DNA from 3 places in the Rhodoplanes azumiensis genome. Region 2 is predicted to be linked to each of the others. Evidence: riboswitches for the same ligand, from Rfam matches in the RefSeq annotation. Region 2 holds a riboswitch; each other region holds the start of a gene.
The links. A riboswitch is a leader RNA that binds a small molecule or an ion and turns the genes downstream of it on or off. The one in region 2 is predicted to bind cobalamin.
Positions count from the first base shown of each region.

Region 1 (3,271 bases), on a different contig from region 2:
CCAGTCGCGCGACGTCTGGGTCTTGAGCGCGAAGTTGCTCGGCGTACCCCAGGGCGCGCTGCCGATGCGCTCGTCGACATTCGGCACCCGGAAGCTCTGGGCGGTGCGGCCGAACAACGTGAGCTGCTGATTGAACCGGTGCTCGATGCCGATATGCCAGGCCCGGTTGGTCTGGGTGTCGTCGAGCGGGTTCGCCTGCACGACAGTCGGGAAGCCGAAGTAGAGATAGCCGGGCGCCGCCGCGTTCACGGCGTCGCGCGCCGACAGCGAGGTCCGCTGCACGCGGCCGCCGACCGACACGTCGGTGGTCGAGAACAGCGTGACCGTGTTCATCGTGTAGGCGGCGAGCGAGGTCTGGTCGAGGTCGTACTGATGCAGCGGTGCCGCGCCTTCCATCAGGGCGCGCGGCGACGAATAGTCGGTGTGATAGACGTCGACGCCGGTGAGCGACTTCAGCGGCAGGCCGAACACCGTCGTGTCGACCTTCAGGCGCGGCGTCACCGACGAGGTGACGAGCGAGGACTCGAAATAGGACGTGTCGTAGGCGGAACCGATCTGCCGCCGGCAGCCGGTGTCGAAGACCCCCGTGAAGGTGTCGAGGCAGGAGGGGAAATAGGCCGCCTGCTGCTTGCGGACGCGCACGCCGCCGTCGAGGATCAGCTCGGCTCCCGGCGTCATGTCATAGGTCATGCCCGTGGTCGCGGTCGCCTGCTGCTGGTTGGCGAAGTCCCACGGTGTGTTGGTGCCGCGGCGGTCGCCGGCGAGCTGATTGAGCCCGAGCGTCGGGTCGACGCGGCGCCCGGCCGGCAGGCCGAGCACCTGGTCGCTCGCCGTCGTGTTGAGATAGACGCTGCCCCAGTCGCGGGTGTAGCGGTAATCGGCGCCGGCGTTGGTCTGGTGATACCGGCCGTTGTCGCGATAGCCGTCGGAGCGCACCGCGTTGGCGTAGAGGGCGATCGCGTGCGGCCCGCTCGACGCGAAGGCGGTGCCGCGCCCCTCGACCTGGTCGAACGAGCCCCAGGCGACCTCGGCGCGGGCGCCGTTGGGCCGCCCCGTCGCCTTCTTGGTGACGATGTTGATGACGCCGCCGACGGCACCGTCGCCGTACAGCACGCCGCCGGAGTTGCCGCGCGTCACCTCGATGCGCTCGACCGCGTTGATCGGCACCGAGCCCCAGTCGAAGGTCTGCAGGTCGGGCAGGTCGACGCGGCGTCCGTCGATCAGGATCAGGGTGTTCTGGGCGCCCGTGGCGCCGAAGCCTCGGATGTCGACCGTGGCACGCGCCCCGTTGACGCCGCCGTACAGGTTCGAGACCTGGATGCCGGGCTCGCGTGCCAAGATGCCCGGGATCGTCTGCTCCGGCGAGCGCTCGATCTCCTCGGCCGTGATCACGGTCGTCGACGCGCCCGTGATTCCGAGCGCGCTGCCGGTGCCGCCGAGCCGGGTCGCGGTGACATAGAGGTCGGGGAGCGTCGTCTCGGGCGCCGTCGCCTGCTGGGCTCGCGCCGTGCCTGCGAGCAGCATCGCGGTGCCGCCGAGCAGAATCGCGAGGCCGGCGGCGCGGGCCGCCCTACCGCCGTTTGGATGGTCGTGGGTCATTCCTGTCGTCCTTCGCGAAGGGGTCATGCGGTTGGGGTTGCATGAGCCGACGCGAAAGACGCCCGTCCGGCCACCATGGCCGATCGGTGCCTGAACGCTTCACGAGACGAAGCGTCACGAGACGAACGCGCATCGCGGTCCCCGCGCCGGTCACGGTGTCACCGCTGCGAAAGACCGCTCCGTATGGGGCTTCCCGCCCACCGGTTGGGTGACTGTGCGGGCAGGTCTCCTGGCTCGCGGGTCGTCGCTGCATCCGGCCTTCCCGGTCTCCCAGTGGCCATCACGGATGCGGCTCGCCGCTCACAGTTGCGGGTCCAGCCACGGCTTCGCGATCCTCGCGGATGCGCGTTCCGTGTTCCCTCTTTCCTCCCGGCGGTCGCCCGCCGGGAACCAGCACGCGTGCACTTTCGGGCGCACGCCGCCCGAACGTCAATGGTGCATGACACGACCCGATCGCATTAGGCGCAGGAGTGTTGCACGCCGCCCACACCCGTTGGTCACTCCGGGCGCACCGACGGTGCAATCCCGGAAACCGACCACGATCTCGGTGCATGCCCCCGGATTCCGGGTTCGCGCGCTGAAGCGCGCCCTCGGAACGACCTGACGGCGCGCGGTGGACCGCGGCTCACTCCTCCTCGGCGTCCGTCCTGGTCTCCGCCAGGAGCCAGCCGAGATAGGTCTGATCGACGCTCTCGATCGGCAGCACCAGGATGGCCGGCGTCGCGTAGGAGTGGCGCGCCTTGACGGCCGCCCGCACCGCCTCGGCGCGCGACGCCCGGGTCTTGATCAGCATCACCACCTCCTCGCCGCGCGCGATCGCGCCCTCCCAGCGATAGAGCGAGACCATCCCGGGCAGGATGTTGACGCAGGCGGCGAGCCGCGCCTCGACCAGCGCGCGTCCGGTCTCCTCCGCCTCGACAAGCCCCGGAAAGGTCGTATAGACGAACACCACCCGTTCCATCGCCACTCCTTCGCGTCGGCGGCGGTGCGGCGCCGGTATCGCACGAACCGCCGAACGATCCGCCGCACGATCCGCCGCACGAGCCGCGCATGACCCATCTGCCCGCCGAGATCGAGCGGATCGCCTTCGTGGCGAGCCAGACGCCCGAGGCGACGGCCGCCCTGAATCGGCTCGTCCAGCGCTACGGCAATGTCGATCCGCACGAGGCCGACGTCATCGTCGCGCTCGGCGGCGACGGCCTGATGCTCAAGACCCTGCACGTCTTCATGAGCACCGGCAAGCCGATCTACGGGATGCATCGCGGCACCGTCGGCTTCCTGATGAACGAGTATCACGAGCACGGGCTGAAGGAGCGCCTGCACGACGCCGAGGCGACCGTGATCCACCCTCTCGTGATGCGCGCCCTCGACGTCGACGGCATCGGCCACGAGTACCGTGCCATCAACGAGGTGTCGCTGTTCCGCCAGACCTATCAGGCGGCCCGCCTCGACGTCATCGTCGACGGCAAGACGCGGCTGCGCGAGCTCACCGCCGACGGCATCATGGTGGCGACGCCGGCCGGCTCGACGGCCTACAATCTGTCGACCGGCGGCCCGATCATCCCGATCGGCTCGCCGCTCCTCGCGCTCACCCCGATCAGCCCGTTTCGGCCGCGGCGCTGGCGCGGCGCGCTGCTGCCCGACACCGCCGTGGTGACCATCGAGGTGCTCG
Region 1 is NZ_JBHUIW010000012.1:66,690-69,960, forward strand. Features, by position in the region: gene ACFSOX_RS11960 (TonB-dependent receptor) at 1-1,599, opposite strand, end outside; cobalamin riboswitch at 1,802-2,009, opposite strand; gene cutA (divalent-cation tolerance protein CutA) at 2,225-2,560, opposite strand; gene ACFSOX_RS11970 (NAD kinase) at 2,650-3,271, shown strand, end outside.
Region 1: linked by a shared signal. The riboswitch ahead of ACFSOX_RS11960 (TonB-dependent receptor) and the one ahead of ACFSOX_RS00620 (DUF1636 domain-containing protein) in region 2 are both predicted to bind cobalamin.

Region 2 (3,271 bases):
CGCCCGCGGCGCGTCCCCCTCGCACGGCGCATCGACCGGGCACGCCGAAAAATCGCCGGGAAAAAAGCCGTGGCGGGGCAGGGCGCGCACGCCGAGGATCGGCACGGCCCACAGGCCGCAGGCGAGCGCGAGCTGCGCCAGCGCACCCTGCGCGGCGCGCGCGCCGCCGGTGTCGCACAGCGTCTGCAGGCGGCGCAGCGTCGAGACGGGGACGTTGGAGGCCTCGTCGAGCCGCGGGTCGGGGCGACCGTCGCCCGGGACGATCGCCAGCGCGATGTTGTTCCGCGCCGCGGCGGCCTGCACCTGCTCGACCCCGTAGCGCCAGTAGTCGAGCCCGCCCAAAAGCCGAATCAGGATGCCCTTGGCGTGCGACAGCGTCCTCTCGATGTAGAGATCGACCGAGAGGGGATGCTGCAGCCGCGCCAGATTGGCGAGACGCAGGCTCGGCAGCTCCTCGCGTCCGGCCCGCCAGCCGGCCGCGAAGGCGCCGAGGTCGCTGTCCGCGAACGACAGGACGACGAGATCGGCGGGCGCGTGGCCGAGATCCTCGGCCGTCGCCGCCTCCTCGAGGCCGTGCGTCTCGCGGAACAGGATGTGCATCGTCAGACCGGCTCGCGCTGCAGGGCCGCCGTGACGGCGGCGTGGTCGAAGCCCTTCTGGCCGATGACGACGAGGCGCGAGACGCGCGGCTCGTCGGCCGCCCACGGCCGGTCGAACTGCGCCCGCACCCGCGTGCCGACGCCCTGCACCAAAAGCCGCATCGGCTTGCCGCGCACCGCGACGTAGCCCTTGGCACGCAGCACGCCGTGGTCGCGGGCGATCGCCTCGACCTTGGCGACCACCTCGGGGATGGCGGCGTGATCCGGCAGCGTCACCACGATGGTCTCGAAGTCGTCGTGGTCGTGCTCGCCGTGCTGCTCGTGATGGCTCGGGCGGGCGGCGAGATCGTCCTCGGCGGCGGCGCCGAGCCCGAGCACGACGCGCGGATCGACACGGCCCTCCTGCGTCTCGATCACCGGAATCCGGCGCGGCATCTCGGCCTGCACGGTGTCGCGCGCCGCGGCCAGCGCCTGCGCGTCGACGAGGTCGACCTTGTTGAGGATGACGATGTCGGCGCAGGCGACCTGATCCTCGAACACCTCGCCGAGCGGCGTGTCGTGGTCGATCGTCTCGTCGGCCTCGCGCTGCGCCGTGACGGCTGCGAGGTCGGGGGCGAAGCGGCCGTCCGCCACCGCCTCGGCGTCGGCGACCGTGATCACCCCGTCGACCGTGATGCGGGTGCGCAGGTCCGGCCACTCGAACGCCTTGAGGAGCGGCTTCGGCAGCGCCAAGCCCGAGGTCTCGATGAGAATGTGCTCGGGCGGCTGTCGGCGCGCCAGCAGGGCCTGGATGGTCGGCACGAACGCGTCGGCCACCGTGCAGCACAGGCAGCCGTTGGTCAGCTCGACGATCGCGTCCTCGGGGCAGCTCGGGTCGGCGCAGCCTTTCAGGATGTCGCCGTCGATGCCGACGTCGCCGAACTCGTTGACCAGCACGGCGAGCCGCCGGCCGCCCGGGTTCTCCATCAGGTGGCGCACCAGGCTGGTCTTGCCGGCGCCCAGGAAGCCCGTGACGATAGTGACGGGGATTTTCTCGAGCGACATCGTGGTCAGGGCTCCTGAGCGGCCGGCAGTGGCGGGATGCGCGCGACGGCGCTCTTGCGGATGATCAGCGGGCGCTCGCGCCAGGCGACGAGGCCCTTGGCGGACGCGGCCCAGCGGTCGGCGAAGTGCAGGACGTCGTCGGCGTGGTCCGGGGTGAGGTCGCCGTGGACGTAGCTCCAGCGGCCCGGGCCGGCGAGCGCGATCGTGCAGGCGCGGTTGCAGTTCGACAGGCATTCGGACGGGACGATCCGGAGGCCGGCGGTGCCGTCGGATTCGGTGGCGGTGGCCCGGGCCTGCGCGGCGGCCAGGGCGTCGTGCAGCAGCTGGCCCGAGCGCACCTCCTCGTCCTCCGAGATCCGGCAGGTGACGCAGACGAACATCGTGGGCTCGCCGGCCGCGGCCGGTCGGGCGGCGGACGACGTCGTGCCGGGCGACGTCGCGCCGGGCGGTGTCGCGCCGGGTGGTGTCGCGCCGGGCGACGGGATGTCGGGGGACGGTGCGGCGGACGCCATGACGGCGGGATCGACCGGGTCGGCTGGCTCCATGGGTCACTCGTCGACGACAGGAGACGAATCCCCCGAGACGTGCGGCGAGCGGACCTGCACTCCGTTCGGCCGACATTCGCTCCGGAACACCCCGCCCGGAACGGCGTCAGTGGCAGGCGACGGCAGGTCTCCTGGCTCGCGGGTCGCTGCCGGCACCACCTTCCCGGGGACCGCCCCCAGTGGCTACGGTGCAGGCTCGCCGCTCACAGTTGCGGGGGCAGCTCCGGCACGGCGCCGACCCGGTTGCCCGTCTCGCGGGTGTCCCGGCTCGCCGCCTCCGATATTCCCTCTTGTCCGACCAGCAAGGCGTTTCGCGGCATGCGGAAACGTCCCGGCGGGCGGGACACCGTCGGCGCCAGGATCTGTGCGGCGGAAGTGCCGCCCTGTCAATCCGGCGGTTGCCCGAGCGGACGCCCTGTGGTCCTGTCGCCACCCCGACGAGGACTCCGATGACCGAGACCGCCGACGCCCCCACGCCCGAAGAAGCCGCGCGCCACCGCGCAAAAATGGAGAAGCGCAAGGCCCTGCAGGATGCCGAGATCGCCTCCAAGACGGTCGAGAAGGGGCTGCTGCTCGTCCACACGGGCACCGGCAAGGGCAAGTCGACGGCCGCCTTCGGGCTGGCGCTGCGGGTGCTCGGCCATGGCGGGCGGGTCGGCGTCGTCCAGTTCATCAAGAGCCGACCGACTGGCGAGAAGACGGCCCTCGCGGTGTTCGGCGACCGCGTCGTCTGGCACACGGCCGGCGAGGGCTTCACCTGGGAGACCCAGGACAAGGCGCGCGACATGGCGGCCTGCCGGGCCGCCTGGGAGATCGCCACGGCGCTGATGGCCGACCCGGCCTTCGGCCTGGTGATTCTCGACGAGCTGAACATCGCGCTGCGCTACGACTACCTGCCGGTCGAGGAGGTGGTGGCGACGCTCGCGGCGCGCCGAGGCGACCTCCACGTCGCCGTCACGGGCCGCAACGCCAAGCCGGCGCTCGTCGAGGCCGCCGACCTCGTCACCGACATGACGATGGTCAAGCACCACTTCAAGGCCGGCGTGAAGACCCAGGCCGGGATCGAGTTTTGAGCGTGGCGGA
Region 2 is NZ_JBHUIW010000001.1:134,903-138,173, forward strand. Features, by position in the region: gene cobN (cobaltochelatase subunit CobN) at 1-600, opposite strand, end outside; gene cobW (cobalamin biosynthesis protein CobW) at 603-1,643, opposite strand; gene ACFSOX_RS00620 (DUF1636 domain-containing protein) at 1,649-2,188, opposite strand; cobalamin riboswitch at 2,293-2,519, opposite strand; gene cobO (cob(I)yrinic acid a,c-diamide adenosyltransferase) at 2,638-3,261, shown strand.

Region 3 (3,271 bases), on a different contig from region 2:
CTTGAGATAGGCGTCGAGATCCTCCTGCTTGGCCCAGGCGGTGCCGTAGATCCGGGTCAGCATCGGATTGTTACTGTCGCCGCGCCAATAGGCGCCCGCGACCTTCATCAGCTTGAAGGCGGTGCCGATCTTGCCGGTCGAGGTCATGTGCGGGCCGCGGCACAGGTCGAACCAGTCGCCCTGCTTGTAGATCTTGATGGTCTGATCCTCGGGGATCGCGTCCACCAGCTCGACCTTGAAACTTTCGCCCTTGTCCCGAAAGACCTGCCTGGCCTCGTCGCGCGACCACACCTCCTTGGTGAAGGGTTTGTCGCGCGCGATGATCTCCTTCATCGTCTTCTCGATCGCGGCGAAGTCGTCCGGGGTGAACGGCTCGTTGCGGAAGAAGTCGTAGTAGAAGCCGTTCTGGATCACCGGGCCGATGGTGACCTGGGTGCCGGGCCACAGCGTCTGCACGGCCTCGGCCATCACATGGGCGGCGTCGTGGCGGATCAACTCGAGGGCGCGCGGATCGTCGCGCGACACGAACTCGATCGCGGCGTCCTGCTCGATCGGGTCGGCGAGATCGACGAGCACGCCGTCGAGCGCCATCGCGACGGTGCGCTTGGCGAGGGAGGGCGAGATGCCCTTGGCGATGTCGAGACCGGTGGTGCCGTTCGGAAACTCCCGACGCGCGCCGTCGGGAAAGGTCAGGGCGACCATTCGCAAACTCCTGTTGCTCACTCGCTGCCTACGAACGCAGGTAAGCGGATTCTGTCGATGCGCGAGGGATATAGCAGGGCGGGGGCGAAGCGCAAGGCCGGCCGGGCCGTGATCGGCCCGCGGGGCGATCGCGGCGCGCCGATCGTGGCGCGCCCTGGATTTCGCGCACGGCGCCGCGACGACATCGTCATCGCGCCGGCGACATCGCCACCGTCGTGAAGGTCCGCACCCGATTCCGGGATGGCCCGCCCTTGCACGCCACTCCGCTTCGTGCTCATTTGAAACGGTCTTCGGTGCCTCTCGTCGAGAGGTGAAACGGGAACGCGGTCCGGCGAGCGCTCGTTCGACGAGCTCTCGCCAATGCCGCGGCTGCCCCCGCAACTGTGGACGGATCGTCGCCGATCGTGAGCCACTGGGACGCCATCAGGGCAAGTCCCGGGAAGGTGATCGGGGACCATGATCCGTGAGCCAGGAGACCGGCCGGAGACGCTGGTCCATTCCGTTCGACGGTGGGTCGAAAGGGGAGCGCTCATGATCACCCGACTCTGATTCCGTTTTCACGTGATCGGTCCGCGTGACGGTCGGCGGTGCGAGGCCCGTGCCGCCGTGACCGGCATTCGAACCCGTCCTCGTCCACATCCGCGGCGCGACGTGTCGGCGGGCGATGCCGCTCGCCGGCGGGCCGCCTGCGCGTTCAGACGGTGGCGACGCCGTCGCCGCCGCGCTCGCACACGCCGGGGCCTCGCATGCAGCCGAAGGACACGACCACCAACGAAGCCTTCAAGGGCTTCACCAACACGGCCTGTCCGTTCCTGCCCTGCCATTCCGGCGTGCGCGGGCAGTTCAACTGCCTGTTCTGCTACTGCCCCTTGATCGCTTACCGTTGCCCCGGTCCTTACAAGGTCTTCACCGACCGCAACGGGACGCGGCGCAAGGACTGCTCGGATTGCACGCTGCCGCACAACGGCACCCGCGGCGCCTGGAATTTCATCCAGAAGTGGCTCGAGCGGCCGGTGATCTGGGACGGGCAGGAGCAGACTCGGCCTTACCGGCAGAAGCCCGTTCGGACCAAATCATGACCATCGACGTCGACGCCCAGATCGCGGGCCTCGTCTCCCGCATCGCCTTCACGCCCGCCGCGCAGCGGCTGCGGCGCCGCGCCCGCGCGCTGATGATCCAGGGCACCGCCTCGGATGTCGGCAAGAGCATGGTGGTGGCCGGCCTCTGCCGCGCCTTCACGCGCCGCGGCCTCGTGGTGCGTCCGTTCAAGGCGCAGAACATGAGCAACAACGCCGCCGTGGCGGCCGACAGCGATCTTCCCCCGGGACCGGACGGCGAGATCGTGTTCGGCGAGATCGGCCGGGCGCAGCATCTGCAGGCCCGCGCCTGCAAGGCCGCGCCGTCGATCCACATGAACCCGGTGCTGCTCAAGCCGCAGACCGACATCGGCTCGCAGGTGGTGTTGCGCGGGCGCGTGCTCGGCAACTGCCCGGCCCGCATCTATCACCGCATGCGCCACGGCATGATGCCGGCCATTCTCGACAGCCTCGACCGGCTGCGCGCCGAGGCCGATCTGGTGCTGGTCGAGGGCGCCGGCTCGGGCGCCGAGATCTATCTGCGCCGCTCCGACATCACCAACATGCATCTCGCCGAGCAGGCCGACCTGCCGGTCGTGATTCTCTCCGACATCGACCGCGGCGGCACCATGGCGGCGATCGTCGGCAGCCATGCGCTGCTCGATCCGGCCGACCGCGCCCGCGTGGTCGGCTACGTCGTCAACAAGTTCCGCGGCGACTTCTCGCTGTTCGAGCCCGGCGTGAAGACCATCACGGAACAGACCGGCTGGCCGTTCCTCGGCGTGCTGCGCTGGTTCCCGACTGCCGACCGGCTGCCCGCCGAGGACTCGCTCGCGCTGGAGCGGCCGGCCGAGACGCTTGGGCGTGGCCTCAATGTCGCGGTGCCGCGGCTCTCGCGTATCGCCAATTTCGACGACCTCGATCCGCTCGCGGCCGAGCCGGGCGTCGCGCTGCGCTTCGTCCAGCCCGGCAACCCGATCCCGGCCGACACGGACGTGATCATTCTGCCCGGCTCGAAGGCGACCCGGAGCGATCTCGACGTGTTGCGCCGGGAGGGCTGGGACATCGACATTCTCGCCCATGCGCGCCGCGGCGGCCGGGTGCTCGGGCTGTGCGCCGGGTTCCAGATGCTCGGCCGCGTGGTGCGCGATCCGCAGGGCAACGAGGGTGCGTCGGGCGAGACCCGCGGCCTCGGCCTCCTCGACGTCGAGACCGAGATCGGCGGCGACAAGCGACTCGTCGACGTCGACGCGGTGGATCGCTTCAGCGGCTGTCGCGTCACCGGCTACGAGATGCACATGGGCCGCACCACGGGGCCGGGTCTGTCACGACCGTGGCTGATGTTGGACGACGGGGCGGGGCACATCCGGCCGGAGGGTGCGATGTCGGCCGACGGCCGCATCGCCGGTGCCTATGTGCACGGCCTGTTCGGGGCCGATGCGTTCCGCAGCCACTGGCTCCGGTCCGTCGGGGCGCAGGCTTCCGGCCTCGAC
Region 3 is NZ_JBHUIW010000002.1:283,709-286,979, forward strand. Features, by position in the region: gene thrS (threonine--tRNA ligase) at 1-702, opposite strand, end outside; cobalamin riboswitch at 977-1,201, shown strand; gene ACFSOX_RS03110 (cysteine-rich small domain-containing protein) at 1,449-1,781, shown strand; gene ACFSOX_RS03115 (cobyric acid synthase) at 1,778-3,271, shown strand, end outside.
Region 3: linked by a shared signal. The riboswitch ahead of ACFSOX_RS03110 (cysteine-rich small domain-containing protein) and the one ahead of ACFSOX_RS00620 (DUF1636 domain-containing protein) in region 2 are both predicted to bind cobalamin.